Regions from separate parts of the Streptomyces sp. NPDC003284 genome, predicted to be linked through region 1. Evidence: predicted binding sites of a transcription regulator. Region 1 holds the regulator's gene; the other holds the start of a gene.
The links. Region 1 encodes HspR, which represses chaperone genes until heat shock. Its sites were predicted from a motif close to TTGAGNNNNNNNNNCTCAA; they were not measured.
Positions count from the first base shown of each region.

Region 2: a site for HspR is predicted at 11,121-11,139, ahead of lon (endopeptidase La). Genes of this name have one in related genera too.

Region 1 is NZ_JBSFSI010000003.1:457,821-472,559, forward strand. Features, by position in the region: gene ACWDYF_RS09060 (Yip1 family protein) at 1-1,066, opposite strand, end outside; gene ACWDYF_RS09065 (antibiotic biosynthesis monooxygenase family protein) at 1,230-1,568, shown strand; gene ACWDYF_RS09070 ((Fe-S)-binding protein) at 1,721-4,027, opposite strand; gene ACWDYF_RS09075 (MraY family glycosyltransferase) at 4,409-5,950, shown strand; gene dnaK (molecular chaperone DnaK) at 6,045-7,895, shown strand; gene grpE (nucleotide exchange factor GrpE) at 7,892-8,569, shown strand; gene dnaJ (molecular chaperone DnaJ) at 8,612-9,793, shown strand; gene ACWDYF_RS09095 (heat shock protein transcriptional repressor HspR) at 9,799-10,251, shown strand; gene ACWDYF_RS09100 (LPXTG cell wall anchor domain-containing protein) at 10,349-11,656, opposite strand; gene ACWDYF_RS09105 (sugar ABC transporter substrate-binding protein) at 12,245-13,348, shown strand; gene ACWDYF_RS09110 (helix-turn-helix transcriptional regulator) at 13,612-14,664, shown strand; gene ACWDYF_RS09115 (helix-turn-helix transcriptional regulator) at 14,618-14,739, opposite strand, start outside.
Region 2 is NZ_JBSFSI010000011.1:132,911-147,649, forward strand. Features, by position in the region: gene ACWDYF_RS23175 (styrene monooxygenase/indole monooxygenase family protein) at 1-1,022, opposite strand, end outside; gene ACWDYF_RS23180 (GTP-binding protein) at 1,063-1,716, opposite strand; gene ACWDYF_RS23185 (DUF742 domain-containing protein) at 1,697-2,143, opposite strand; gene ACWDYF_RS23190 (roadblock/LC7 domain-containing protein) at 2,140-2,643, opposite strand; gene ACWDYF_RS23195 (sensor histidine kinase) at 2,640-5,690, opposite strand; gene ACWDYF_RS23200 (hypothetical protein) at 6,103-6,891, shown strand; gene ACWDYF_RS23205 (MarR family winged helix-turn-helix transcriptional regulator) at 6,950-7,453, opposite strand; gene ACWDYF_RS23210 (lysozyme) at 7,735-8,583, shown strand; gene lon (endopeptidase La) at 8,669-11,098, opposite strand; gene ACWDYF_RS23220 (DUF4259 domain-containing protein) at 11,337-11,762, shown strand; gene ACWDYF_RS23225 (rhomboid-like protein) at 11,916-12,713, opposite strand; gene ACWDYF_RS23230 (spermidine synthase family protein) at 12,934-13,611, shown strand; gene ACWDYF_RS23235 (response regulator transcription factor) at 13,736-14,473, shown strand; gene ACWDYF_RS23240 (sensor histidine kinase) at 14,470-14,739, shown strand, end outside.

The DNA of each region.
Region 1 (14,739 bases):
GCTGGATCGCCGACGCGCCCAGGGCCTTCGGCCAGGGCAGGTCGTGGGAGCGGCTGACCATCAGGGTCAGCAGGGCGCCGCCCGCGATCCAGGTGGCCCAGCCCAGGAGCTGGACGAAACCGGCGTCGCCGCCGAGGAACATGGCGACGACCAGGCGCGGCGCGTCCGTGAGGGACATGATCAGCATGGACAGGCCGACCGTGGGCTGCCAGGCGCCGTCGCCGCCGAGCTGGCGGGCCAGGGTGTGGGTGACCACGCCCAGGACGAACGCGCTGACCATCATGGCCACGGCCGTGATCAGGACGATCGGGACCGCGTTGGACAGGGTGGCGTTGATGGCGTCCGAGCGGGCGCCGTCGAAGCCGAAGACGGCCAGCAGGCCGTAGAGGAACGTCACGACGAGGGCGGGGCCCCACATCGTGTAGTCGCGCATCCGGAGGAACGTCTGGTTCGGCGCGACGACGATCCCGCGCAGCAGGTCCTTCCAGTGCAGGCGGGGTCCGATCGGGCCGGCCGGGGCCGAGCCCGCGCGGTACATCTCGCCCTGCGAGTACGGGTCCTCGCCGATCGCGAACGCCTGGGTGCTGCCCGGGTTGTCGGCCGCGTACGGATCGGGTCCCGAGCCCGCGGGAGCCGATCCGTCACCGAAGTACTCCGGCTCGCCGTGACCCCCGTGACCCCCGTGGCCGCCGTACCCTCCATGACCGCCGGGGCCGCCCTGTCTGCCCTGCCCGCCGTGACCGGCGGGGCCTCCCGGTGCGCCGTAGCCGCCGCCGTTCGCCGCGGGCCAGCCGCCGCCCGTGCCGGAGCCGGCGTGCGGGGGACGGCCGTACTGCGGTTGCTGCTGCGGGTACGGCTGTGGCGCCGACGGGTAGCCGTGCGACGGCGCCCGGGGCGGCGTCTGCTGTCCGTACGGGGGTTGTTGAGGGCGCGCTTGCGGGGCCCGGTCGTCCCGGCCGCCGCGTCCGATCCTGAATCCAGCCACGTCGTCGAACGTACCCGCTCCCGGCGAACGGCGTGCGGGGGCCGGGGTGTACGGGCCGGGTTTGCGGCCGAGCTGTGACATCCCCTAGGGGAGGCGCCGGGCGCCTCTCAGGGGACCTTCAGGGGCGCGCGCCGAGACCCCGCGCTCCTGGCGCACCGGGGGTCCGCGGGGCGCCGTGGACCGCTTCCGGCCGCCTTCCGTGGGGCGCGGGCGGTCCGGGGTGCGGGAGGGGCAGGATGGAGGTATGAGCGTAGTCAAGATCAACGTACTGACCGTGCCCGCCGAGCAGCGGGAGACGCTGGAGAAGCGGTTCGCCTCGCGGGCGCACACCGTGGAGAACTCCGACGGGTTCGAGTGGTTCGAGCTGCTGCGGCCCGTCGAGGGGACCGACACCTACCTCGTCTACACCCGGTGGCGGGACGAGGAGTCGTTCAAGGCCTGGATGGAGGGGCCGATGAAGGCCGCGCACCAGGGCGGCGGGGAAGGCGGCGGCGCGGGCGGCGAGCGGCCGCGCCCGGCGGCCTCCGGTTCGACCCTGTGGTCCTTCGAGGTGGTGCAGCAGGCGGCCCCCAAGACCGCCTGAGACCGGAAGACCGGCGGCGGGCACTCGACGAACCCCACGGCGAAACAGGCGACGAAACAGGCGACGAAACAGGCGACGAAACACACGACGGCGCCCCCTGCCTGTGCGGGGCAGGGGGCGCCGTCGTGTCCGTACTCCTCGGTGGCGAGCCGTCACTTCACCGGTTCGGGCTCCGGCGCGTTCTCGCTCTCCGCCTCGCCGGCCGGGTCCACCGGCGTCCTGACGGAGTCCAGCAGCAACTGGGCGACGTCCACGACCTGGACGGACTCCTTGGCCGTGCCGTCGTTCTTCTTGCCGTTGACCGAGTCGGTCAGCATGACCAGGCAGAACGGGCAGGCGGTGGAGACGATGTCCGGGTTGAGGGAGAGGGCCTCGTCGACGCGCTCGTTGTTGATGCGCTTGCCGATGCGCTCCTCCATCCACATCCGCGCGCCACCGGCGCCGCAGCAGAAGCCGCGCTCCTTGTGGCGGTGCATCTCCTCGTTGCGCAGGCCCGGGACGCTGGCGATGATCTCGCGCGGCGGGGTGTAGATCTTGTTGTGGCGGCCCAGGTAGCACGGGTCGTGGTAGGTGATGATGCCCTCGACCGGGGTCACCGGGACCAGCTTGCCCTCGTCCACGAGGTGCTGGAGCAGCTGGGTGTGGTGGATGACCTCGTAGTCGCCGCCGAGCTGCGGGTACTCGTTGCCGAGGGTGTTGAGGCAGTGCGGGCAGGTGGCGACGATCTTCTTGGCCGACTTGGGCTTGCGGGACTCGTCGGTGACCTTGCCGTCGTCGTCCATCTCCTCGCCGAAGGCGGCGTTGAGGGACATGACGTTCTCCATGCCCAGTTCCTGGAACAGCGGTTCGTTGCCCAGGCGGCGGGCCGAGTCACCGGTGCACTTCTCGTCGCCGCCCATGATCGCGAACTTGACGCCCGCGATGTGCAGCAGCTCGGCGAAGGCCTTCGTGGTCTTCTTCGCCCGGTCCTCCAGCGCCCCCGCGCAGCCGACCCAGTACAGGTACTCGACCTCGGACAGGTCCTCGATGTCCTTGCCGACGACCGGGACCTCGAAGTCGACCTCCTTGAGCCACTCCAGGCGCTGCTTCTTGGCCAGGCCCCAGGGGTTGCCCTTCTTCTCCAGGTTCTTGAGCATCGTGCCCGCCTCGGACGGGAACGCGGACTCGATCATCACCTGGTAGCGGCGCATGTCGACGATGTGGTCGACGTGCTCGATGTCGACCGGGCACTGCTCGACGCAGGCGCCGCAGGTGGTGCACGACCACAGGACGTCCGGGTCGATGACGCCGCCCGTGGCGAAGCCGCTGTCGGACACAGCCCCGGCGGTGCCGATCAGCGGCCGCTCCGCCTCCGCGAGCGCGGCGGCCGGGACGTCCTTCAGGGCCTCCTCGGACGCCTTCTCCTCGCCCTCCGCGTTCTTGCCGCCACCGGCCAGCAGGTAGGGGGCCTTGGCGTGCGCGTGGTCGCGCAGGGACATGATCAGCAGCTTGGGGGAGAGCGGCTTGCCGGTGTTCCAGGCCGGGCACTGCGACTGGCAGCGCCCGCACTCGGTGCAGGTGGAGAAGTCCAGCAGGCCCTTCCAGGAGAAGTGCTCGACCTGCGAGACGCCGAACACGTCGTCCTCGCCGGGGTCGGTGAAGTCGATCTCCTTGCCGCCCGACGTCATCGGCTGGAGCGCGCCCAGGGCCGTACCGCCGTCGGCCTCGCGCTTGAACCAGATGTTCGGGAAGGCCAGGAACCGGTGCCAGGCCACGCCCATGTCCGTCTTCAGCGCGACGGTGATCATCCAGATGAACGACGTGGCGATCTTCAGGCCGGCGAAGAAGTAGGTGAGGTTCTGGAGGGTGGAGACGTCCATGCCGCGCAGCCAGGACACCACCGGGTAGGAGATGAAGAACGACGCCTCGTAGCCGCTCACGTGGTGCTGGGCGCCCTCCAGGGCGTGCAGCATGAAGATGCAGACGCCGACGATGAGGATGACGGCCTCGACGAAGTACGCCTGGCCGAAGTTGGAGCCGGCGAAGCGGGACTTGCGGGCCGGCTTGTCCGGGCGGCTCAGCTGGCGGACCGCGATGAGGACCAGGATGCCGAGCACGGTCATGGTGCCGATGAACTCGACGAAGACGTTGTACGGCGCCCAGTCGCCGATGACCGGCAGGATCCAGTCGGCCTTGAACAGCTGCCCGATGGCGTTGACGATCGTCAGCAGCAGGGAGAAGAAGCCCACCGCCACGAACCAGTGCGCCACGCCGACGATGCCCCAGCGGTTCATCCGGGTGTGGCCCAGGAACTCCTTGACCACGGTGACGGTGCGCTGCGCGGGCTCGTCGGTCCGGGTCCCGGCGGGTACGGACTGCCCGAGCCGCAGGTAACGGAAGATCTGGAGGACGGCGCGGCCGAACAGTGCCACGCCGACCACGATCAGGACCAGCGACACGATGATCGCGGCGAGTTGCATTGGGGCTCCTGTGAGGCGGCCTCGACATTACTAAGCGGTAACTTATGCAGTCCGTCTGAGACTACCCCCATCCTCCGTCGCAATGTAGCCGGGCGCGGGGTGATCTGGGTCGCTGAGGGTCACCTGAGAGCCGCGCGGGGTCGCGCGGGCTGCTCGGGGGCGGTCCGGTGCGGCCGGGGCCTGCTCGGAGGGTACCGAGCGGGGGGTGTGCGAGGTGCGCGCGGGGCGTACGCCGAGGGGGGTTCCGGGGGATTTCCGAGGGGCTCCCGGCGGGCTCCCGGCGGGTTCTCGGGGGGTTCCCGGGGGTTTTGATTCGGTCAGGTTCGCATCTGATCGTGTTATTCACACCCAAACACCCGATATGCACCTAATTTAAGAACCGTGCTCTACGGGATCGCCACTGCCACCGCCGCCCTGTTCCTCGCCGCCGTGCTCTCCGCCCTGCTGCGGGTGCCCGCGCTGCGGCTCGGGCTGGTCGACCGCCGCAGGCTCCGGCCGGTGCCGCTGCTCGGCGGGGTGGCCGTGGTGGGCAGCACCTGCCTGGTCGCGGCGGCGGGCGGCTGGACGGGCGCCGCGCCGCTGAGCGACGGCGTGGGGCGGCTGCTGGCGGCGGGCGCCGGGGTCGCCGTGCTCGGCCTGGTCGCCGACGTGTGGCGGCTGAAGACCGTACTGCTGCTGGTGGGGGCGGCCCTGGCGGCGGCGTGCGTGGTGCCGTACGACGAGACCGGGGTGCCGGGCGGGATCGCCGCGGTGGCCTGGATCGCCTGTGTGGCCGTCGCCTTCCGCGGGCTGGACCACGCCGACGGGCTGGCCGGCACCGTGGGGGTGCTGATGGCCTTCGGGGCGGGCGCGTGCGCGGCGGCCGAGGTGATGGACGACCTGGCGGTGCTGCTGAGCGTGCTCGCCGCCGCCCTCACCGGCTTCCTCATGCACAACTGGCACCCCGCGCGGATCGCGTTCGGCGCCTGCGGCTCGCTGTTCACCGGCTTCGTGCTGGCCGCCTCCGCGGTGCTCGTCCGTACGGGGTACGAGGCCGGGTCCACCGCCGCCGTGCTGTTCGCGCTCACCGCCACGGTGACCGCCGACGCGGTGCTCGTCGTGCTCTCCCGGCGGCTGGCCGGGCGCGCGGTGGCGCGCCGCGGCCCCGACCACCTCGCCCACCGGCTGCGCAGGCTCGGGCTCACCCCGCCGGGCGCCACGGTCGCGCTCGGCACCCTCACCTTCGCGACGGTGCTGGTAGGCGTCCTGGTGCACGCGGGCTGGCTCACCCCGACGAGCGCCCTGTGGACGGCGGGCGCCCTGCTGCCGGTCGTCCTCGGGCTGCTGCGCGTACGGGTGTACGGGCCGCGCCGGGGCACCGGGCCGCACACCGGCGTCACCGGCACGCACACCGGCACGCACACCGGCACGTACAGGACGGGTGCGTACGCGACCGGTGCGTACGCGGCCGGGGCGGGTACCCGCGCCGGGACGGCCACCGGTGCGCGTGCCAGGACGGGGGCACCGGCGGCCCCGGACGCGGGTGCGCGCGGGCGCGCGGGGAAGGCGGGCGCGGGAGCGGGTGCCGCGCTGGGGTTCCTGCGGGCGCTGGGTGGCGGTGTGCGCGGGGGCGTGCGCGGCCTGCGCGCCTCCGGGGGCACCGGCGCCTCCGGCGGCTCCGGGCGGGCGAGCCGGGGCGGCGGCGGGGCTTCGGCGTCCGGCGCCCGGGGCACCCGCACGGCCGCGCCCGGTCCGCGCGGTGCCCGTACGGCGGCGGCCGTGGTCCGTGCGCCGCGGGCGCCCTCGGCCCCGCGCGCCACCCCGCCCGGAGGGCGCTACGCGCCCAGGAGCGGGTCCCGTCCGGCCTTCGGATATCCGGTTCCTCCGCCCCAGCAGACGGCGTCTCCGCAGGTCAGAGAGGCATTGCGTGTAAGGGATGGATAAGACTTGAGTCTGCTGGACTCAGGTCTGTTGACCCCGGCGCCGTCGTCGTGCACACTTGAGTCCGTTGCACTCAAGTCAGCTGGAGGAACTCACCATGGCACGTGCGGTCGGCATCGACCTGGGCACGACTAACTCCGTCGTCAGCGTTCTGGAGGGCGGCGAGCCCACCGTCATCACCAACGCAGAGGGCGCCAGGACCACGCCGTCCGTCGTCGCCTTCGCGAAGAACGGCGAGGTGCTCGTCGGCGAGGTGGCCAAGCGCCAGGCCGTCACCAACGTCGACAGGACCATCCGGTCGGTCAAGCGCCACATGGGCACCGACTGGAAGATCAACCTGGACGGCAAGGACTTCAACCCGCAGCAGATCAGCGCCTTCGTGCTGCAGAAGCTGAAGCGGGACGCCGAGGCGTACCTGGGCGAGAAGGTGACCGACGCGGTCATCACCGTCCCGGCGTACTTCAACGACGCCGAGCGCCAGGCCACCAAGGAGGCCGGTGAGATCGCGGGCCTCAACGTCCTGCGCATCGTCAACGAGCCGACCGCCGCCGCCCTGGCGTACGGCCTCGACAAGGACGACCAGACGATCCTCGTCTTCGACCTCGGCGGCGGCACCTTCGACGTGTCCCTGCTGGAGATCGGCGACGGCGTCGTCGAGGTGAAGGCCACCAACGGCGACAACCACCTCGGTGGTGACGACTGGGACCAGCGCGTCGTCGACTACCTGGTCAAGCAGTTCCAGTCCGGCCACGGCGTGGACCTGTCCAAGGACAAGATGGCCCTCCAGCGCCTGCGCGAGGCCGCCGAGAAGGCCAAGATCGAGCTGTCCTCGTCCACCGAGACCTCGATCAACCTGCCCTACATCACGGCCTCCGCCGAGGGCCCGCTGCACCTGGACGAGAAGCTCACCCGCGCCCAGTTCCAGCAGCTGACCGCCGACCTGCTGGAGCGCTGCAAGACGCCGTTCCACAACGTCATCAAGGACGCCGGCATCTCGATCAACGAGATCGACCACGTCGTCCTGGTCGGCGGCTCCACCCGTATGCCCGCCGTCGCCGAGCTGGTCAAGGAGCTGACCGGCGGCAACGAGGCGAACAAGGGCGTGAACCCGGACGAGGTCGTCGCCATCGGCGCCGCCCTCCAGGCCGGTGTCCTCAAGGGCGAGGTCAAGGACGTCCTGCTGCTCGACGTCACCCCGCTGTCCCTCGGCATCGAGACCAAGGGCGGCATCATGACCAAGCTGATCGAGCGCAACACCACGATCCCGACCAAGCGCTCGGAGATCTTCACCACGGCCGAGGACAACCAGCCGTCGGTGCAGATCCAGGTCTACCAGGGCGAGCGCGAGATCGCGGCCTACAACAAGAAGCTCGGCATGTTCGAGCTGACCGGTCTGCCCCCGGCGCCGCGCGGCGTCCCGCAGATCGAGGTCGCCTTCGACATCGACGCCAACGGCATCATGCACGTGACCGCGAAGGACCTGGGCACGGGCAAGGAGCAGAAGATGACCGTCACCGGCGGCTCCTCGCTGCCGAAGGACGAGGTCGACCGGATGCGCCAGGAGGCCGAGAAGTACGCGGAGGAGGACCACGCCCGCCGCGAGGCCGCTGAGACGCGCAACCAGGGCGAGCAGCTCGTCTACCAGACGGAGAAGTTCCTCAAGGACAACGAGGACAAGGTCCCGGGCGAGATCAAGACCGAGGTCGAGGAGTCCGTCGCCGAGCTGAAGGAGAAGCTCAAGGGCGAGGACAGCGCCGAGATCCGCACCGCCACGGAGAAGGTCGCCGCCGTCTCCCAGAAGCTCGGCCAGGCGATGTACGCCGACGCCCAGGGCGCGCAGGCCGCCGGCGGTGCCGGTGAGGCCGGTGGCGCCTCCCAGGCGAAGGCCGACGACGACGTGGTCGACGCCGAGATCGTCGACGACGAGCGCAAGGACGGTGCCGCGTGACGGAGGAGACCCCGGGCTTCGACGAGCAGCAGCCCGACGTCCCCTCCGGCGCCACCTCCGACGACGCCGAGCCGAAGGCCGCCCCCTCCGCCAAGGAGGAGGGGGCGGCCCCGGCCGGGGACGCCGCTCAGACGGCCGGTCTGACGGCCCAGCTGGACCAGGTCCGTACGGCGCTCGGCGAGCGCACCGCGGATCTCCAGCGGCTCCAGGCCGAGTACCAGAACTACCGCCGCAGGGTCGAGCGCGACCGGGTCGCGGTCAAGGAGGTCGCCGTGGCGAACCTCCTGTCCGAACTGCTGCCCGTGCTCGACGACATCGGGCGGGCGCGCGAGCACGGCGAGCTGGTGGGCGGGTTCAAGTCCGTCGCCGAGTCGCTGGAGACCGTGGCGGCCAAGATGGGACTCCAGCAGTTCGGCAAGGAGGGCGAGCCCTTCGACCCGACGATCCACGAGGCCCTGATGCACAGCTACGCGCCGGACGTCACCGAGACGACCTGCGTGGCGATCCTCCAGCCCGGGTACCGGTTCGGCGAGCGCACCATCCGCCCCGCGCGGGTGGCGGTGGCCGAGCCCCAGCCGGGCGCGCAGACGGTCAAGGCGGCGGACGAGTCCGGCACGGACGCGTCCGACGGCAAGGCCGACGAGAAGGACAGCGGTGGCCCGGACGAGGGCTGACGCTGCGGCAGGCATCGACGCAGGAGAGGAGGGACGTCGGGGTTGAGTACCAAGGACTTCATCGAGAAGGACTTCTACAAGGTCCTCGGCGTCCCCAAGGACGCCACCGAGGCCGAGATCAAGAAGGCGTACCGGAAGCTCGCCCGCGAGTACCACCCGGACGCCAACAAGGGCAACGCCAAGGCCGAGGAGCGCTTCAAGGAGATCTCCGAGGCGAACGACATCCTCGGCGACCCCAAGAAGCGCAAGGAGTACGACGAGGCCCGCGCGCTGTTCGGCGGCGGCGGGTTCCGTCCCGGTCCCGGGGCGGGCGGCGGCTCCTTCAACTTCGACCTGGGCGACCTCTTCGGAGGCGGCGGCCAGGCCGGCGGGACGTCGGGCGGTTTCGGCGGCGGCATCGGTGACGTCTTCGGGGGCCTGTTCAACCGGGGCGGCGCGGGCACCGGTCCGCGCACCCAGCCGCGGCGCGGCCAGGACATCGAGTCCGAGGTCACGCTGAGCTTCACGGAGGCCATCGAGGGGGCCACGGTCCCGCTGCGGATGTCCTCGCAGCAGCCGTGCAAGGCCTGTTCGGGCACCGGCGACAAGAACGGCACGCCGCGGGTGTGCCCGACCTGTGTCGGCACCGGGCAGGTGGCGCGCGGCTCCGGCGGCGGCTTCTCGCTGACCGACCCGTGCCCGGACTGCAAGGGCCGGGGGCTGATCGCGGAGAACCCGTGCGAGGTCTGCTCCGGCTCCGGGCGCGCCAAGTCGTCCCGGACGATGCAGGTGCGGATCCCGGCCGGGGTCAGCGACGGCCAGCGCATCCGGCTGCGCGGCAAGGGCGCGCCGGGCGAGCGCGGCGGTCCGGCGGGCGACCTGTACGTGGTGGTGCACGTCGGGGAGCACGCGGTCTTCGGGCGCAAGGGCGACAACCTCACCGTCACCGTGCCGGTCACGTTCGACGAGGCCGCGCTCGGCGGCGAGGTGCGGGTGCCCACGCTGGGCGGCCCGCCGGTGACGCTGAAGCTGCCCGAGGGCACGCCCAACGGCCGGACGATGCGCGCCCGCGGCAAGGGCGCGGTCCGCAAGGACGGCACACGCGGGGACCTGCTGGTCACCGTCGAGGTGAGTGTTCCCAAGGACGTGTCGGGGAAGGCTCGTGACGCGCTGGAGGCGTATCGCGAGGCGACCGCGGGCCAGGACCCGCGGGCCGAGCTGTTCGAGGCCGCGAAGGGAGCATGAGGGAGATGGACGGCCGCCGTCGCAACCCGTACGAACTGACGGAAGACACACCGGTGTACGTCATCTCCGTGGCGGCGCAGCTGTCCGGACTGCACCCGCAGACCCTCCGTCAGTACGACCGGCTGGGCCTGGTGTCCCCGGACCGCACCGCAGGCCGGGGCCGCCGGTACTCCGCCCGTGACATCGAACTGCTCCGCCAGGTGCAGCAGTTGTCGCAGGACGAGGGCATCAACCTGGCCGGCATCAAGCGCATCATCGAACTGGAGAACCAGGTCGCCGCGTTGCAGTCCCGGGTCGTGGAGTTGCAGTCGGCCCTGGAGGGAGCGGCGGCCACCATGCGCCAGCGCGAGGCCGCCGTGCACGCCTCCTACCGGCGGGACCTCGTCCCGTACCAGGAGGTGCAGCAGACCAGCGCGCTGGTCGTCTGGCGGCCCAAGCGGCAGCAGTCCCCGGACTGACGCCCGCGGCGCGCGCCGTCTCCCGTAGGCCGCGGAAAGGGGGGGCCCGGAGTGATCCGGGCCCCCCTTTCCGCGTTGCCGCGGGCGGTCGTACGGGTCAGACGCGGGCCGCGCGGCGACGGCGGGCGCCGATCCAGGCGGCGGCGCCGCCGAGGGCGACGAGGACACCGGCCAGGGCGGAGTAGAGGCCGGTGGAGGACGCGCCGGTGTGGGCCAGCGAGCCGCCGCCGACGGCGGTCGTGAGGGTGGTGCCGGTGCCACCGCCCGTGCTGCCACCGGTGGCAGCGGTCGGTGCCGTGGTGGAGGCGGAGGCGGAGGCGGACGCGGTGGGCTCGGCGGAGCCGGAGCCAGAGGGAGCCTTGGTCGAGGTGCCGGAGGGGGCGGGGGTGCTCGTCCCGCGGTTCCCGGGGCCTGCCTTCATCCGGACCGCGGCGCCGTTGAACTCGTAGGAGTCACCCATGGAGTAGGCGGCCCTCAGCGGGAACGAGATCTCCTTGTCGATGGAGGTGTTGAGGCTCAGCGAGAAGTACAGCTTGAGGTTCTGGGGGCCCGATGCGGCGCCGAAGCCCTTCGGCAGCGGGGGAAGCTCCCAGACACCCCCGTCGGTCTGGTTCATCGTGACGATCTTGCCGCCGACCTCCGCCTCCAGGATCAGGCGGTTGCGCAGGGTGCCCGACGGAGTGGAGCCGTCGACGTAGACCGTGCGGTTCACCTGTGCCGGGAACTCGCCCGGCCCCGTGGCCGTCGTGGTCAGCACGAGCCCCGCGCGCTGTCCGGGCCGGGCGACGACGCCGTCCCACGTCAACGAGGTGTTCAGCTTGCCCGGCTCGATCTCGGGCCTGGTCCTGAAGACGGCCGTGCCGGCGGCGGGGTCGGTCGCGACGTTGTTGCGCAGCCCGGCGGCGGTCAGTGTGAAGTCGCCGTCGTTGGTGGGGTAGTGGGCGCCCAGACCGACGGTGACCTTCCAGGTGAAGGTGGCCTTGGCCGGGACCGAGAAGGAGGACGACGCGTCGCCGGACGCCGGGTAGAACAGGCCCTGCCACTGACCGTCCTGCTGACCGACCATGGACTTGGTGGCCGGGGCGTCCAGCGCGGTGACACCGAGGACGACGGAGTCGGCGAGCAGCGGGCTCGGGCCCTTGGCGCTGCCCTTCAGCCAGGCCGCGAAGTCCTCAGCGTGGTCGGAGGAGTTGGTGACCGTGAGGGTCATCGACTCGGTGGCGCCGCCGCGCTCCAGCGGACCGGCCGGGCTGGGCGCGCCGAGGGTCATCTTCAGCGGTGCGGTGCCCGCCTGCTCGGCGGCGCCGGCGGTGGCCGGGACGAACACGGCGCCGGCCACGGCGGCGACGACGGTGGTGGCCGCCAGGGTGCGGAGGCGGCGGGCGGTGATGGAACGAGCGGACATGGTGGACTTCCCCCCCGGGAGTCGACAGGGCGCACGGCACGAACGGCGGCCGTGAGCCCGATGAGGCTGCGTGGAACAGAAGAACGCAGGGCGCCCTGGACAGCGTGAGCCGAGAGCGCCGAACGAGCGGTGAGAACGAGTGATGAGAGAGACCGCTTTTCCGGCCGGTCCTGCATTCCCCCCGGCGGTTCGCGGTGCATTCATCTTCACTCACCGTTCGTTCGTGATCGATCCGTGCTTCGTCACCACTTCGCTACGACGGGGGAAGCGCCGGTTCCGCGGCACCGGGTCCGGAGGAGGCGGCCGTGCACGCCTCCTGCCGGGGGTCTCGTCCCGTACCGCGAAGGGGCCGGATCGGTCCGGGCCCTTCGCTTTGCCGAATGGTCCGGACCAAGTGCCCGTAAAAGGCAAGTTCGGTGCGGATTGCGGCCGTTACCGCAAAGTTTCCGTACAGAAAGCGGAACGTGGTGTTGTCATCTCGTTAGCCGGTTCCGCTTGACGCCGGTGGGGGCCGCCGCGTTGGCTTTTCTGGCACCTGGGACGCAATGCTGCGCCCTCGTCCGGAAGGCACCAGAAGTGAGTACCTCGATGCGCCGTACCGCCCTGGCCGTGGCCGCCGCCACGCTGACGTTGCCGCTGACCGCCTGCGGGGCGTTCGGAGGGACGGGCACCAGCAAGGCGAGCCCGGCCAAGGGCGACGACGTGACGGTGGGTCTGCTGCTGCCGGAGACCGCGAACACGCGCTACGACCGGTTCGACGCGCCCGCCCTCAAGAAGAAGGTCGCCGAACTGACCCACGGCAAGGGCCGGGTCACCTACGCCAACGCCGGGGCGAGCGCGAGCAAGCAGGCGAGCCAGATGCAGCAGATGATCGACGACAAGGCCGACGTCATCGTGCTGGACGCCGTCGACTCGCACGGCATCGCCGGGCAGGTGAAGAAGGCCAAGGCCGCCGGTATCCCGGTCATCGCCTACGACCGGCTCGCCGAGGGCCCCATCGACGCGTACATCTCCTTCGACAACGAACTGGTCGGCGAGGTGCAGGGCCGGGCGCTGCTCCAGGCGCTGGGCTCGGACGCCACCAGTTCCGCCAAGGTCGTCATGATCAACGGCTCGCCCACCGACCCGAACGCCAAGCAGTTCAAGGCGGGCGCCCTGGCCCAGCTGAACGGCAAGGTGACGATCGCCAGGTCCTACGACACCAAGGACTGGAAGGCGGAGATCGCCCGCTCGGAGACGGCCGAGGCGATCGAGGCGCTCGGCAAGCACGGGATCGACGCCGTGTACGCCGCCAACGACGGCATGGCGGGCGGCGCCATCGAGGCGCTCAAGGCCGCGGGCGTGACGAAGCTGCCCCCGGTCGTCGGCCAGGACGCCGAACTCCCCGCGGTCCAGCGGATCGTGAGCGACGAACAGTACATGACCGTGTACAAGTCCTATCCGACGGAGGCCGAGAACGCCGCCGAGATGGCCCTCGCCAAGGTGCAGGGCAAGGACATCCAGTTCGACTCGCTGACCCGGGACCGGGTCGACAGCCCGACCACCAAGGGCATTCCCTCGCAGCTCGTCTCCGTGGTCGCGCTGACCAGGACCAACATCAAGGAGACGGTCATCGCCGACGGCGTCTACAAGGTCTCCGACATCTGCACGGCCGACTACCGGGCGGACTGCACGGCGGCCGGGCTGAAGTGACGGACCGGAAGTGACGCGCCGGAAATGACGCGCCGGAAGCGACCGGACGGCGCCCGCGTCGGAGCGGGGTCCCCCGTACGGGTCGTACCGGGGTGCCGTACCTGCCCCCAGCTTGTTGCAAGGGGTGCCCCGGAGGCCCGTACATACCGGGTGGGAACGGTGTTTTCCGCCGCCCGGCCGGAGCGGACCCGTGTTGCACAGGCGGTCCGGGCCGCGCATAGTTGCGCTGCGGAACCACGCGGAAACCGGGGGTGTGATGAGCCATGGCCGGGCACGGGGCGCAGCAGCATCCTCACGGCGCCGACCGACTGTGCGAGGCCGGGGATCGGGTGTATTCCCGGGCCGTACGGCGCGGCCGGGTGCCGCGCGGCGACGCCGACCCGGTGCCCTGCCTGCTTGAACTGGCCCTGCTGCACCCGGACCCGGACGACATGGACTTCCTGGTGCCGACCGCGCCGCAGGAGGTCATGACCCGGCTGCTGCGCGGGATGTACGACGAGGTCAGCGAGAGCCACCGGCGGGTCGGTTCGGCGGTCGCGGCCTTCGAGCGGTACGCGGGCCTCGGCGGCCCGGTGCGGGTCCCCGCCGCGGGCGCCGAGGGCGCCGCGATCCGGGTCCTGGACGGACTGGCGCGGATCCAGGCGGCGATGGACGAGGCCACCCAGGTGTGCACCACCGAGGTGCTGACCGTGCAGCCGGGCGGGATCCGCCGGGAGCACGAGCTGTCGGAGGGGCTGCCGCGGGCGCTGGCGCTGCGCGCCCGCGGGGTGCGCATGCGCGACCTGTACACGCATGTGGCCCGGCACGGGCAGGGCCTGCTCAACTACATGGAGCTGATGGGCGAGGCGGTCGAGGCGCGCACCCTGGACGAGGTGATCGACCGGCTGATCCTGTTCGACCGCACGGTGGCCTTCATCCCGGCCAACGCCGATCACACCATGGCCCTGGAGCTGCGCCACCCGGCACTGGTGGAGTACCTGGTGACGGTCTTCGAGCGGCAGTGGCGGCTGGCGATCCCGCTCTCCGCCGCGCTGCCCGACACCGGGATCGAGGGCATCTCGCACCGGGAGCAGTCGATCGCGGCGCTGCTGGCCGACGGGCACCAGGACGCGGTCATCGCCGAGCGCCTGGGCATCAGCGTGCGCACCTGCCGGGCGCACATCGCCCGGCTGTCGGAGACGCTGGGCGCGGCCAGCCGTACGCAGTTGGGCGTGCGCATCGCCCAGGCGGGCCTGGACGGGCCGCCCCGCGCGGTGGGGGCGGCCGTGGTCAGGGTTCCCGGGGCTCGGGGTCCAGGATCCCCGACCGCCCGATGAGATAGCCGAGCTGCGCCCGGCTCTCGCTGCCCAGGGTGGCGGCGAGCTTGGCTATGTGGACGCGCGCGGTGCGGA
Region 2 (14,739 bases), on a different contig from region 1:
ATCCACTCCTCGTCGAACGGCTTGTCGCCGTGTTCGAGGATCGAGGCGAGATAGGCGGCGGCGCACTTGGACGCCGAGTTCGAACCCTGGCCGGTGATCGGGTCGTTGGCGACGACGACGTCCGCGACGCCCAGCACCAGGCCGCCGCCGGGCAGCCGCCCGACCGGCTTGCGCACGGTGGGCGCGTAGCGGCCGGCCAGGGTGCCGCCCGCGTCGGTCAGCTCCACCTCCGTGGCACGCGCGTACTCCCACGGCGTGAACGTCCGCATCAGGTCCAGCGTCAGGGCCAGATGCCGGGCCGGGTCCTTGACGCCCTTGAAGACGTCGAGGGGCCCGCCGGGTATGCCCTCCCAGAACAGGATGTCGGCGCGGCCCGAGAGGGTGAGGGTCGGCATGACGAACAGCTCGCCGACCCCGGGCACCACGTTGCAGCGGACCGCGTCGAGGTCAGGGTGCTCCGGGCGCGGGCCGAGCCCGTGCACGTACGCCACCGCCAGCGCGCGCTGCGGCTCGCTGTAGGGCGAGCGCTCCGCGTCCCGCTCGAACATCGACACCAGCTCGCCCTTGCCCGCCGAGACGAGGACGAGGTCGTAGGCGCGGGAGAAGTAGTCGAGGTCGCCGACGGCGGCGCCGTGGATGACGAGCTGGCCGCCGCGCTGCGCGAAGGTCTCCATCCAGCCGGCCATCTTGACCCGCTGGTCGACCGACTGCGCGTATCCGTCGAGCCGGCCCAGCCAGTCGATCGCCCGCTGGGTGGGACCGGGGTCGTGGGAGCCGGGCGCGGCGACCGAGAGGCCGAGGCCCTCGATCCTGGGGGCCTGGGACTCCCAGAAGTTCACCTGGACGTCCCGCTCGTGCTGGAGCGCGGTGTGGAACATGCACTGGGTCGACATGACCCGGCCGGAGCGGATCTCGTCCGCGGTCCGGTTGGACATGAGGGTGACCTCGTACCCGTGCGACTGGAGGCCGAGGGCGAGCTGGAGACCGGACTGGCCGGCCCCCACGACGAGTATCTTTCTCATGCGGGTGCTACCTCCTGCGACTTCTGGACGGCCCGAAGGATCATTCGGGGGTTTCCTCGAGGGTGTGCGCCACGAGAGCCAGCAGGGTCTCGACGGCCGAGGTCCGGCGCCGCGCGTCCATGATCAGGACGGGTATGTGCGCCGGGACCGTGAGCGCCTCGCGGACGTCCTCCGGCTCGAACAGCTCGCTGCCGTCGAAGTGGTTGACGGCCACGACGTACGGCAGCCCGCAGCTCTCGAAGTAGTCGAGCGCCGGGAAGCAGTCCTTCAGCCGGCGGGTGTCGGCCATGACCACCGCGCCGATCGCGCCGCGCACCAGGTCGTCCCACATGAACCAGAACCGCTGCTGGCCCGGGGTGCCGAACAGATAGAGCACCAGGTCGTCGTCGAGCGTGATCCGGCCGAAGTCCATGGCGACGGTCGTCGTCACCTTGCCGGGCGTCGCGCTGAGATCGTCGGTCTCCGCGCTCGCCTCGGTCATCAGCGCCTCGGTCTGCAACGGCGTGATCTCCGAGACGGCGGTGACCAGCGTGGTCTTGCCCACGCCGAAGCCGCCGGCCACCACGATCTTGGTGGCGATCGGTGCCCGGGTGCGGTCCCGCTGCCAGGGCAGCAGCGTCTCGTCGGGCTCGTCGAACGCGGCGGGACCGGCCGCGAACGGGGCGACGGCGGAATCAGAGACGGCGGAGTCCATTCAGCACCCTTTCCAGCAGAGCGCGGTCCGGGCGGCCGGTGCCGTGACCGGTCCCGGTGCCGTACACACGGATCTTTCCCTGGTCCGCCAGGTCGCTCAGGAGCACGCGGACCACACCGAGCGGCATCTTCAGCAGCGCGGCGATCTCGGCCACCGTACGCATCCGGCGGCACAGTTCGACGATGGCCCGCATCTCCGGCATCACCCGCGACAGCGGGGCGCTCGGCAGCTCCTTGCGCTCGTCGGCGGCGTCCAGCGCGGCGGTGCTGGCGACGAACGTCTCCACCAGCAGGACGTGCCCGAAGCGGGTGCGTCCACCGGTGAGCGAGTAGGGGCGGACCCGGGCGGGCTTCCTGCGCTCGCCGCCGCGGACGGGCAGCTGCCGCCGGGGGACGCCGCCGGCCGGACCGCTCACCGCCGCGCTCATCGGGTGTTCTCCGCCGACTCGGCCTCCAGTGACTTGCGCAGCTCGCTGCGGAGTTCGGGCGTCAGGACGTGTCCGGCGCGGCCGACGAAGAGCGCCATGTGGTACGCCACCACGCTCATGTCGCACTCCGCGGAGCCGTGCACCCCGAGCAGCGAGCCGTCGCTGATCGACATCACGAACAGGCTGCCCTCGTCCATGGCGACCATCGTGTGCCGGACCGCTCCGGAGTCCATCAGCCGGGCCGCGCCGATGGTGAGGCTGCCGATGCCGGACACGATGGTGGCGAGGTCGGCGGCCGAGCCGCGCGGCCCGGCGGGCGTGTCCGCGCGGGCCCGGCGGGCCTCCCCGGCGTGCTCGGGGTCGGAGGAGAGGAGCAGCAGGCCGTCGGAGGAGACCACGGCGACCGATTGGATGCCGGGCACCTCCTCGACCAGGTTGGTCAGCAGCCAGTGCAGGTTGCGGGCCTCGCTGCTCAGTCCGAAGGTGGTGGGCGCTGTCAACTGCTTGCCTCCTCGACTGTGCCCCCCGTGGACTCCCCGGCTTGCGCGCGGGTGGCCGGTGCCGGCCGGTGGTGCTGGGCCGTCTGTTCCGCGATCTCCGCCTCCACGTCGCGGTAGCCCGCCTGGGCTCCGCGGCGGAAGCCGCCCAGGCGGCGGCGGAGAGCCTCGGCGTCCACCGAACCGGCGGACCGGCGCGGGGCATGGGCGGGTGTGGTGATCCTCGGGGTCCGCTTGGGCAGCCCCTTGTCGGTCAGGGACTCCCCGTCCTCCCCCGCCCGGCTGTGCTCCGCCGCCCCCTCGGGCGAGACGGCCGGCCCCGGCACGGGGGCCGCCGGGGAGGCGGGCGGCGCTCCGGCCGGAGCGGAGGTCTCGGGGGGTGCGGCGGGTGCGCCGGGCGCGGGGTGTGCGCCGGGGTGCGCGTGGGTGCCGGGCTCACGGCTCGCGTCGGCGTGCGCGCGGGTGCCGGGCTCGTGGTCCGCTCCGGGACGGGGCTCGGCGTCCGCTCCGGTCACGGGGCCGGTGCCCGGCGCCGAGGCCGTCTCCGATGCGGGCGCGGGCACCGCGGGGCCGTCCGCCGTGGAGGTGTCCGGTGCGGGCGTGTCCGGTGCGGGCGGCAGGAAGAGTTCCATCGTCGTCTCGGACGGGGACTCCTCCGGGAACGTCCTCGCGGGCGCCTGCGCGCGAGCCTCGCCGGGCTGCGGGGAGGTCCGTTCCCGGGCCTCTCCGGCGGGCTCGGACGTCTTCCCGTGGGCCTCCTCGGACTGTGCGGCCGCCTTCTCGCGGGCCGCCTCCGACTGCCGTACCGCCTTCTCGGCGAGGGCGACGAGGGGGTCGGTGCCGTCGGGGACGCGGGCGGGCAGGACGTGGGAACCCGCCTCGGCCTCGGCGCCGGGCAGGGAGACAGTGCCCGCGGCCGGGGCGGCGGCGCCGGGGGCGGGCGCCAGCAGCGGCTGGGGCACGACGACCACCGCCGCCGTACCGCCCTGCTTCTGCGCGCGCAGCTGCACCCGCACCCCGTGCCGGTGCCCGAGCCGGGCCACCACGTACAGGCCGAGGCCGAGACCCTCCTCGGCGTCCTGGGTGTACGGGGCGTCCGGGTCGAAGTCGGCGAGGCGGGCGTTGAGCCGGGTCAGCCGCTCGCCGTCGACACCGATGCCCTCGTCCTGGACGGAGAGCATGATCTCGCCGTTCTCCAGGAGCCACCCGGAGACCTCGACGGGCCGCTCGGGCGGGGAGAACGAGGTGGCGTTCTCCATGAGTTCGGCCAGCAGGTGGGAGAGGTCGTCGGCGGCGAAGCCGGCCACGTGCGCGTGCGGCGGCAGCGCGGCGATGCGCACCCGCTCGTAGCGCTCGATCTCGCTGACCGCGGCGCGCACCACGTCGACCAGCGGGACCGGCCCGGCGTGCTGCTGGACGTGCTCGGTTCCGGCCAGCACGAGGAGGTTCTCGCTGTGCCGGCGCATGACCGTGGCGAAGTGGTCGAGCTTGAAGAGGGTGGCGAGGCGGTCGGGGTCCTGCTCGCGCTCCTCCAGGCCCTCGATGACGGTGAGCTGCCGCTCGACCAGGCCCAGGGTGCGCAGCGCCAGGCTGACGAAGGTGGAGCCGATACCGGCGCGCGTGCGCTCCAGGCGGGCGGCCGCCTCGGCGAGTTCGGCGCGCAGTTCCTCGCGGGCGTCGGCCATCTTCTGCCGCTGCCCGACCAGGTGCTTGCGGTCGGCCTCCAGGGTGGCGACCCGTTCGGCGAGGGCGGCGGCGTGGGTGTGCAGGGCGTTGACGGAGCGGATGACCTCGGCGTACTCGTCGTTGCGGCCGGTGAAGCGGATCGGCTCCTCGGCCGCCGGGTCCTCGGCCCCGGCCAGGCGGGCGGAGCCCCGGCGCAGCACGGCGAGCGGGCGGGTGAGGGTGCGGGCCAGGGCGGTGGCGATGCCGATGGCGACCAGGAGCAGGGCGCCCAGCAGGGCAACGCGCAGCTCCAGCGCGGTGACGTCGTCGTCGCGCAGCCGCTCCAGGTCCTTGGTGCGGTGGTCGTACAGGGAGGACTCGGCGCCGCGCATCAGGTCGAGCCGGGCGGTGAGGGCCGCGTCGACCTTGGCGGCGCCGACGGTGAGGTCGGCGTCGGAGAGCGTGGACGCGTCGGTGAGCCTGGCCAGATAGCCAGCCGCGGAGTTCACCTCGGGGCCGGTGACGGTGGAGTCGTAGGAGGCGCGGGCGGCCTCGGGCGCGGTCTCGCGGAACGCGGCGAGGGCGGCGTCGGAGCGGATCCGGGCCTGCTGGGCGGCGGCGCTGAGGGCGTCGCGCTCCTTGGTGGCGGCCTTGGAGGAGTCCGTGGTCTCGGTGGGCGCGCCGGTGACCGGGTCGTAGACGGTCCGTGTGCTGTACGGCACGGCGAGGGCGGCGGACAGCAGTCCGCGGGCGGCGGCGGCCTGCTGGACGGCGGTGTCCAGCTCGGCGAGGGCGTACGCCCCCGAACCGGCCCGCGCGGGCATCTGCTCGGCCAGTTGTCCGGCGAGCCGGTGCAGATCGGCGATGACGGCGGAGTACGCCTGGTGGGTCTGGAGCGCGGTGCTCTTCCCGGTGAGCGCCGAGCGGCGGACGGCGGCGATGCCGTCGAGGTCGGTGCGCAGCCAGCCCGGTGTGCCGGTGGCGGCGCGCAGGTCGTCGGCCCGGCGGTCGACGCGGGCGCCGCGCTGGGCGGAGGGCGCCTTGGAGCGGGGGCGTCCGGCGGCGGCGTAGGCGGTGACCTCGTCGCGTTCGTCGGCGAGGGCGTGGGCGAGCGCCAGGGCGTCCTGGGTCTGTCCGGCGAGGGTGACCAGGTCCTGGGAGTCGCCGACCCGGCCGGAGGCGTCGAGCACGGAGGGGGCGCCCGCACCGGCGACGGCGGCGGCGACCACGGCGACGGCGAGGACGAGGCGGTTGCGTACGTGCTGGGGGCGGCCCTTGCCCACGGGGGTCGCGGAGGGCGTGCCGGGTGTGTGCTCGGGTCCCTTCGCGGTGGCCGTCTGCTTGCCTGTGCGCCGAGGCCGCTTCTTCTGCACCGGTGCTCGCATTCCTGTACTCGTGTACTCGTGGGCCCGGGTGGCGGCTCGTCAGCTGGTGCGACGCATACGTCCACCCTCCCCCGGGCTCGCGCCGTCGTCGGCTTGGCGCGCGCAGGGGGCCTGCATCGGATTCCGACCCTCCCAGTGCCGGTGGGCAGTGGTCCCGCATCGTCCGACCGGCCACCCGAAGGAGTGAACATCGGAGGGGAGTTGGCGGGCAAGTTCCTCCGGCGCGTGCCCGGGGCTCGTACGGCGGGCCGGTTGGACGTCGGCGGCAGGCTTTGGCAGTATTCGCCGCCACGTCTTCCCGGAGCCCGCCAATTCATGCCAAATCAGGCGCCTGACGGGCGTCCTCGCGTCAATTCCAAGGTCGATAGCACCCTTTGATGGACCATGTGAAGGGCTGGTGCAGACTGGCCGGATGCGAACTGAGGTTGTTTCGGAGCCCGGCCACCCGGATCGTGCGAACGAGGACTTCGCCGCCGTCGGACTGCCCGCCTGCGGGCAGGGCGGCGCCGTGGTGGTCCTCGACGGGGTGACGCCGCCCGCGACGGAGACAGGCTGTCTGCATTCCGTCCCCTGGTTCACCGCCCGGCTCGGCGGGGCGCTGACCGAACTGACCGTTTCGCGCCCCGATCTGACGCTGCGGGAGATGCTCGCGCGGACGATCGGCGGCACCGCGGAGGAGCACGCGGACACCTGTGACCTTTCTCACCCGCGCACGCCGCAGGCAACCGTGGTGCTCGCACGCTGGTCCGCCCTGTCGCTCGACTATCTGGTCCTGTCGGACTCGGCGCTGCTGCTGGAGTCGCCCGGCGGCCTGGTCACCCCGGTCCTGGACGACCGGCTGGACCGGCTGCCGCGCGCCGCGCGCGCGACGGAGGCGCTGGTCGACAGCACCCTGCGCAACAAGGAGGGCGGCTTCTTCACGGCGGCCGCGGACCCCTCGGTCGCGGAGCGCGCGGTGACCGGCAGCGTGCCCGTCGAGGAGGTGCGCGCGCTGGCCGCGCTGACCGACGGGGCGACGCGCTGGGTGGAGAAGTTCCACGAGGGCGACTGGGCGCAGTGCTTCGGGCTGCTGCGCAAGGAGGGCGCGGGCGCGCTGGTGGACCGGGTGCGGGAACTGGAGCGCGCCGACCGTGAGGAGCGCCGGTACCTCGGGCGGAGCAAGACGCACGACGACGCGACGGCGGTGTTCGTCCGGCTGTGAGCGGGGCGGGGCGGTCGCCGTCCGCAGGCGCGGCGCGCCTCGGGCTCGCGCCCCGCCGTCACCGCTCGTGCTTCTCCATGACGCCGTTCAGCTCGTGCAGCAGCCGGGCCAGTTCGGCGACCTCGCCGCGGTCCCAGTGGTCGAGCTGGCGGACGTAGCGGGCCCGGCGGGCCTCGCGCACCTGGCCGACCCGGCGGCGCCCGTCGGCGGTGAGGGCCACCAGCCAGGCCCGGCCGTCGGCGGGGTCCGGTTCGCGGGCGACGAGGCCCAGTTCCTCCAGGGCGCGCAACTGGCGGGACATGGTGGCCTTGCCGACGCCGATGTAGGCGGCGAGGGCGGTGGCGCGCTGGCTGCCGCACTCGTCCAGCCGCGCCAGCAGTCCGTACGCCGAGGACTCCAGGCCCGGGTGCACCTCGCGGGCCATCTCCGCCTGGCTGGCGCGGGCGCGTCGCAGCAGGACGGTCATCTCCCGTTCCAGGGAAAGAAACTCCCGGTCCACACCACCGCGCGACGCTGTGTCCGCCATCGTCCCGCGGCCCTCGCCCCTTGCGTCTTCGTGCACGTCAGCCCCTGCCCTGGAGTGTTGCCGGTCCTGAAAGTTACCGCCGGGCGCCGCCATCGCCGCAGCTTGGTCAGTATTTCGCAGGCGTAGACCAACGGCAGCCTCCGGCCCCTCTTCCCACCGACGGTCCACGCGCGTAGCTTCTGCATCAGGCAGTCAATGGCATGCCCACGCCATGGTCGTTCCCGGCGGGTCTCCCCAGGCCCGCGCCCCCCTCGTGCGACCGTGGGCCATGCCCGCGTTTCCCCCCACCGAGCACCACCGAACTTCGGAGGCACGTCATGCCCGTGCACAGATCCGGAACGGCCCGCAAGCGGCGGCTGACCGCCGCGGGAGTCCTGCTCGCGGCGTTCTCCTTCTTCCTCGCCACGCCCTCCTCCGCCGACACCGACGCAGGTGCCGACGCCGGTGCCGCCGCCCCGCCCGCCCGCGGCTCCGCCTACATGGGCATCGGCGTCGCGGCCCACGACGGCCGCAGCGGCACCCCCACCTCCGCTGACGTCACCCAGACCGAGGGCGTCGACGTCAGCGGCTACCAGGGCAACGTCGCCTGGTCCACCCTGTGGAACAGCGGCGTCCGCTGGGCCTACACCAAGGCGACCGAGGGGACGTACTACACGAACCCCTCCTTCACCCAGCAGTACAACGGCTCCTACAACGTGGGCATGATCCGCGGCTCGTACCACTTCGCGACCCCGGACACCACCAGCGGCGCCGCCCAGGCCAACTACTTCGTCGACCACGGCGGCGGCTGGTCCAAGGACGGCAAGACCCTGCCGGGCTCCCTCGACATCGAGTGGAACCCCTACGGCGCCGCCTGCTACGGCAAGTCCGCGAGCGCGATGGTCAGCTGGATCGCCGACTTCCTCAACACCTACAAGGCGCGCACCGGCCGGGACGCCGTGATCTACACGGCCACCTCCTGGTGGACCCAGTGCACCGGGAACTACGGCGGTTTCGCCGCCAACAACCCGCTGTGGATCGCGCGGTACGCCTCGACCGTGGGGACGCTGCCGGCGGGCTGGGGCTTCTACACGATGTGGCAGTACACCTCGTCCGGCCCGACGGTGGGCGACCACGACAAGTTCAACGGCGCGCTGGACCGGGTGAAGGCCCTGGCCAACGGCTGATCCGTACGCGTACGCGGGCGCGTACGGCGAAGGCCCGGTCCTCCGAGGAGAACCGGGCCTTCCCCCTTTCATCCGGCGGCGTCCGTCACGCCGCCGCCGGAACCTTCTCCTCCGCACCGCTCACCGCGGGCGCCAGGGCCAGTTCCAGCACCTGGCGGACATCGGTGACGGCGTGCACATCGAGCTTGTCCAGCACCTCCGCCGGGACGTCGTCCAGGTCGGGCTCGTTGCGCTTGGGGATGATCACGGTGGTCACGCCCGCCCGGTGCGCGGCGAGCAGCTTCTGCTTCACCCCGCCGATGGGCAGCACCCGTCCGGTCAGCGACACCTCGCCGGTCATCGCCACGTCGGTGCGCACCAGGCGGCCCGACAGCAGCGAGGCCAGCGCCGTCGTCATCGTGACACCGGCGCTCGGGCCGTCCTTGGGGACCGCGCCCGCCGGGAAGTGGATGTGCGCGCCCCGGTCCTTGAGATCGCCCACCGGCAGCTCCAGCTCGGCGCCGTGGCTGCGCAGGAAGCTCAGCGCGATCTGCGCGGACTCCTTCATGACGTCACCGAGCTGACCGGTCAGCGTCAGGCCCGCTGCGCCCGTCTCGGGGTCGGCGAGGGACGCCTCGACGTAGAGCACGTCGCCACCGGCGCCGGTGACCGCGAGGCCGGTCGCCACGCCCGGCACGGCCGTACGGCGCTCGGCCGGGTCCTGGGCGGACTCCGGTACGTGGTGCGGGCGCCCGATCAGGGCGCGCAGGGAGTCGGCGGTGACGGTGAACGGCAGTTCCCGCTCGCCCAGTTCGTGCTGGGCGGCGATCTTGCGCAGCAGCCGCGCCACCGAGCGCTCCAGGGTGCGCACGCCCGCCTCGCGGGTGTACTCGCCCGCCAGCCTGCGCAGCGCGCCCTCCTCGATGGTGACCTCGTCGGCGCCGAGACCGGCCCGCTCCAGCTGGCGCGGGAGCAGGTGGTCGCGGGCGATGACGACCTTCTCGTCCTCGGTGTAGCCGTCCAGGCGCACGATCTCCATCCGGTCGGCCAGCGCCTCCGGGATCGCCTCCAGGACGTTGGCCGTGGCCAGGAAGACCACGTCCGACAGGTCCAGCTCGACCTCCAGGTAGTGGTCCCGGAAGGTGTGGTTCTGCGCCGGGTCCAGGACCTCCAGCAGGGCCGCCGCCGGGTCGCCGCGGTAGTCGGAGCCGACCTTGTCGATCTCGTCGAGCAGGACCACCGGGTTCATCGAACCGGCCTCCTTGACGGCCCGCACGATCCGGCCGGGCAGCGCGCCTACGTAGGTGCGGCGGTGGCCGCGGATCTCCGCCTCGTCGCGGACGCCGCCGAGGGCGACACGGACGAACTTGCGCCCCATCGCGTGCGCCACGGATTCGCCCAGGCTGGTCTTGCCGACGCCGGGCGGGCCGACGAGCGCGAGCACGGCACCGCCGCGCCGCCCGCCGATCACGCCGAGGCCGCGGTCGTCGCGCCGCTTGCGCACCGCCAGGTACTCGGTGATGCGCTCCTTCACGTCCTTCAGGCCCGCGTGCTCGGCGTCCAGGACGTCCTTGGCGCCCTGGATGTCGTAGGCGTCCTCGGTCCGCTCGTTCCACGGCATCTCCAGGACCGTGTCGAGCCAGGTGCGGATCCAGGAGCCCTCGGGCGACTGGTCGGAGGCGCGCTCCAGCTTGTCGACCTCCTTGAGCGCCGCCTCGCGCACCTTCTCGGGCAGGTCGGCGGCCTCGACGCGGGCCCGGTAGTCGTCGGACTCCTCGCCCTCGCCGCCGCTCTCGCCGTTCAGCTCGCGCAGCTCCTTGCGGACGGCTTCGAGCTGACGGCGCAGCAGAAACTCGCGCTGCTGCTTGTCGACGCCCTCCTGGACGTCCTTGGCGATGGTCTCGGCGACGTCCTGCTCGGCGAGGTGGTCGCGCAGCTGCCGGGTGGCGAGCCGCAGCCGGGCCACCGGCTCGGCGGTCTCCAGCAGTTCGATCTTCTGTTCGGTGGTGAGGAACGGCGAGTAGCCGGAGTTGTCGGCGAGCGCGGAGACGTCGTCGATGGCCTGGACCCGGTCGACGACCTGCCAGGCGCCGCGCTTGCGCAGCCAGGCGGTGGCGAGGGCCTTGTACTCCTTCACCAGCTCCGCGGCCTGGCCGGGCAGCGGCTCCGGAACGGTCTCGTCGATCCGGGTGCCCTCGACCCACAGCGCGGCGCCCGGCCCGGTGGTCCCGGCGCCGATGCTCACCCGGCCCCGGCCGCGGATCAGCGCGCCCGGGTCGCCGTCGGCCAGCCGTCCGACCTGCTCGACGGTGCCCAGCACACCGGTCTTGGCGTACGTCCCCTCGATGCGCGGCACCAGCAGCACCCTGGGCTTGCCCGGCTCGGACCGGGCGGCGGCCTGCGCGGCCTCCACCGCGGCCCGTACCTCGGCATCACTCAGGTCCAGCGGAACCACCATGCCGGGCAGCACGACCTCGTCATCGAGCGGCAGCACAGGCAGAGTGAGCGGTGTGAACGCCGTGGACTCAGCAGCCATGATCTCCCCTTCGGCAGTCAAGTTGAGCTATGCCGACTCAATGCTTGGGGGCGGGCGATTGTTCCCCGGTGCCTGTTCGCCGTCAGCGATCAGTCAGCGATCACGGGGAGCGGGATATTCCGCGGGGCGCGGCGCGGGGCGGTGCGCGGGCGCCGGACCAGGGAGATCCCGCGCGGCGGGCCCGATGTCAGTGGCACCTGTCACGCTCCCTGGACATCACCACAGCCGGGAGAGACACATGGGCACCTGGGACATCGGACCCTTCGACAACGACACCGCGGCGGACTGGACCGGCGCCCTGGACGACGCCTCCGCCGACGCGCGGCGGGACCTGGTCCTCGCCGCGCTGACCCGCGCGGCCGACACGACCGGCTTCCTCGACTCGGAGATCGGCGAGGAGGCCGTCGCGGCGGCGGCCCTGGTCGCCGCCCAGTGCCCCGGCGGCGACCCCGTGGACTCCGCCTACGGCCCCCGGCAGCCCGTCCCCGACCTCACCGGCCTGCGCACCCCCGCCCTGCGCGCCCTCGACCGCGTCCTCACCGAGGAGTCCGAACTCCTCGAACTGTGGGCGGAGTCGGACAGCGCCTCCTGGAAGGCGGCCATGGACCGGCTCCGCGCCGCCCTCACGCCCCGCCCGGCGGCGGACCGGCCCACTCCCGGCTGACCCACCACGGGAGAGCCGATGACCCCGCGCTCGCTCACGGGCCGGCCCGCCTTCCAGGAGTGCCGCGCCCCTGTGATCAGCTCTCCCGCCGACCCTCGGCGTCCTCGGCCGCGGCCGAGGAGAAGGCTCGGCCCCGGGCGGCGGCGCGGGCCGTCAGTGCCAGAGCCCCGGGCCGCGCCGCAACACCGGCCAGCAGCCCACCCCCACCGCCAGCGCGATGAGGTGGCCGCAGGAGGTCATCGGGTCGGTGAAGGACGCCAGGTCGTCCAGCAGCATCCCGGCGAACACCGTCAGCGCGGGCCAGCGCAGCCAGGGGCGCAGCAGGCCGCAGAGCGCGCCGACGCTGGCGGCGACACCGAAGCTGATCCCGTAGTCCAGGCGGTGCAGCGACCCGGCCGGGAGCCGCCCGGCCAGCACCGCGAGCCCGACCGGCACCTCGGTGGCCAGGGTGGCGACCACATGCCCGAGCAGGAACACCCCGGCGGTGCGCCGCGCGCCGGTCCTGAGCTCCAGCGCGGTGAGCACCAGCAGGAAGCACAGGGAGTACGCCGACACGACCCCGCCCGCGATCCACAGCGCGCTCCCGGCCAGCACCCGCACCGGGTCCCGCACGAGGTGCGCGACGTCCGTGCTGGAACTGCGGTACAGCGCGTCCACCACGGAGGCGGGGGCGTACTCGGTGACGAGCGAGGTGAGGACCAGTACGAGCGCGTACCAGAACGTGAAGGGCGTACGGCGGGGGCCGGGCAGGACCCGGCGGAGCCGGTCGCCGCACCGCACACCCTGGGCAGCGGCGGCGGCGCCGGGGCCCACGAGCAGCGGCGGGGCCGTCGGCGCGTCCGCGGGTGCCGCCTCCGGCCGGGGCCGTTGCCGCGGCACGCCCTCCAGGGGACGCGGCGCGCCGTCCGGGCGGGGCGGGGCCGCGGCCCCGGGGTCCGCAGTCCGTTCCACGGTGGCGCTCCTTCCGTCGTGCCCCCAACCCTTCGCGTCCCGGGAGCGGCTGTCCATGACCGGCGCCACCGGGCAGCCGATTCACAGCAACCTATTAACTTCCTCCTGTGCACGGTTCTGTTCCCGGCCGGTGCGCGAACGGCCCGTCCTCGTACGGTGTTCGATCCGTGTCACCCGTAATCCAGGTGGCGGCAAGCCCCTGTTCGGGCAGGATGACCTCATGAACGCCTCGTACGAGACTCCCGTGGTGCTGGACCGCCGCGAGGGGCCCCACGGAGAGGTCGTGCTGCGCCGGCACGGCGAGTTGCTTCAGATCATCGCCAACGGCTGCTTCCTGATGGACACCTCCGACGGCCGTTCCGAACGGCTGCTCGTGGACGCCGCCCTCGCCGCGCTGGACGGCCGCCCGGCACCGCGCGTGCTGATCGGCGGGCTGGGCGTCGGCTTCTCACTCGCGCACGCCGCGGCCGAGCCGCGCTGGGGCCGGATCACGGTCGTCGAGCGGGAGTCGGCGATCGTCGGCTGGCACCGCGAGGGGCCGCTCGCAGCGCTCACCGCGCGGGCCCTCGCCGACGAACGCACCGAGATCGTGGAGACGGATCTCGTCCCCTACGTCAATGAGACTTCCGCCACGTTCGACGCGCTCTGCCTGGACATCGACAACGGCCCCGGCTGGACCGTCACCGAGGGCAACGGCGAGCTGTACGCACCGTCCGGACTGGCAAGCTGCGCACGGGTGTTGAGACCCGGCGGCGTCCTCGCGGTGTGGTCGGCGAAGCCCTCTCCGGAATTTGAAGGAACCTTGTGGAATGTCGGGTTCCAGCAGGTGCGCACCGAAGAGATCCCGGTTGCCCGGGGCGTACCGGACGTCGTGCACCTCGCCGTCCGGGCTGGATAGCAAAGGCACCGTGACTCCCCGTACGCTGCTTCCCTGACGCCGATCATTCAAGCGTCGATCGCGACCACGCGCAGTCATGGAATCACCCCACATGATTCCGGAAAGCACACCTCAGGGGCGGGCGATGGAGCAGACACACACCGCGCAGGGCGGCACGACGGCCGGGCCGGGAGCCCAGCGCCGGGTCCTGGTGGTCGAGGACGACCAGACCATCATGGACGCCATCGCCACCCGTCTGCGCGCCGAGGGTTTCCTGGTGCAGACCGCGGGCGACGGGCCGAGCGCGGTCGACACCGCCGAGGCATGGCAGCCCGACCTGCTGATCCTCGACATCATGCTGCCCGGCTTCGACGGCCTGGAGGTCTGCCGCCGGGTGCAGGCCCAGCGGCCGGTGCCGGTGCTGATGCTCACCGCGCGCGACGACGAGACCGACATGCTGGTCGGGCTCGGGGTCGGCGCCGACGACTACATGACCAAGCCGTTCTCGATGCGGGAGCTGGCCGCCCGCGTGCACGTCCTGCTGCGCCGGGTGGAGCGGGCGGCGCTGGCCGCGGCGACCCCGCGCAGCGGCATCCTGCGCCTGGGCGAGCTGGAGATCGACCACGCACAGCGCAGGGTCCGGGTGCGCAGCGAGGACGTCCACCTCACGCCGACCGAGTTCGACCTGCTGGTGTGCCTGGCCAACACCCCGCGCGCGGTGCTCTCCCGCGAGCAGCTGCTGGCGGAGGTGTGGGACTGGGCGGACGCCTCGGGCACCCGGACCGTCGACAGCCACATCAAGGCGCTGCGCCGGAAGATCGGCGCCGAGCGGATCCGTACCGTGCACGGCGTGGGCTACGCGCTGGAGACGCCCACCCCATGAGCGACGGGCCGGCGGCGCACGGGGACCAGCGGGACCCCTGGGGCGGTGGCGGGCGGGTCCGCCACCCCTTCTCGGTCAAGACCAAGCTGGGCGCGCTGGTCGTCATCGCGGTGCTGATCACCACCGGCCTGTCGATGATCGCGGTGCACACCAAGACCGAGCTGCGCTTCATCATGGTCTTCTCCATGATCGCCACGCTGCTGATCACCCAGTTCGTGGCGCACTCGCTGACCGCCCCGCTGGACGAGATGAACGCGGTGGCCCGG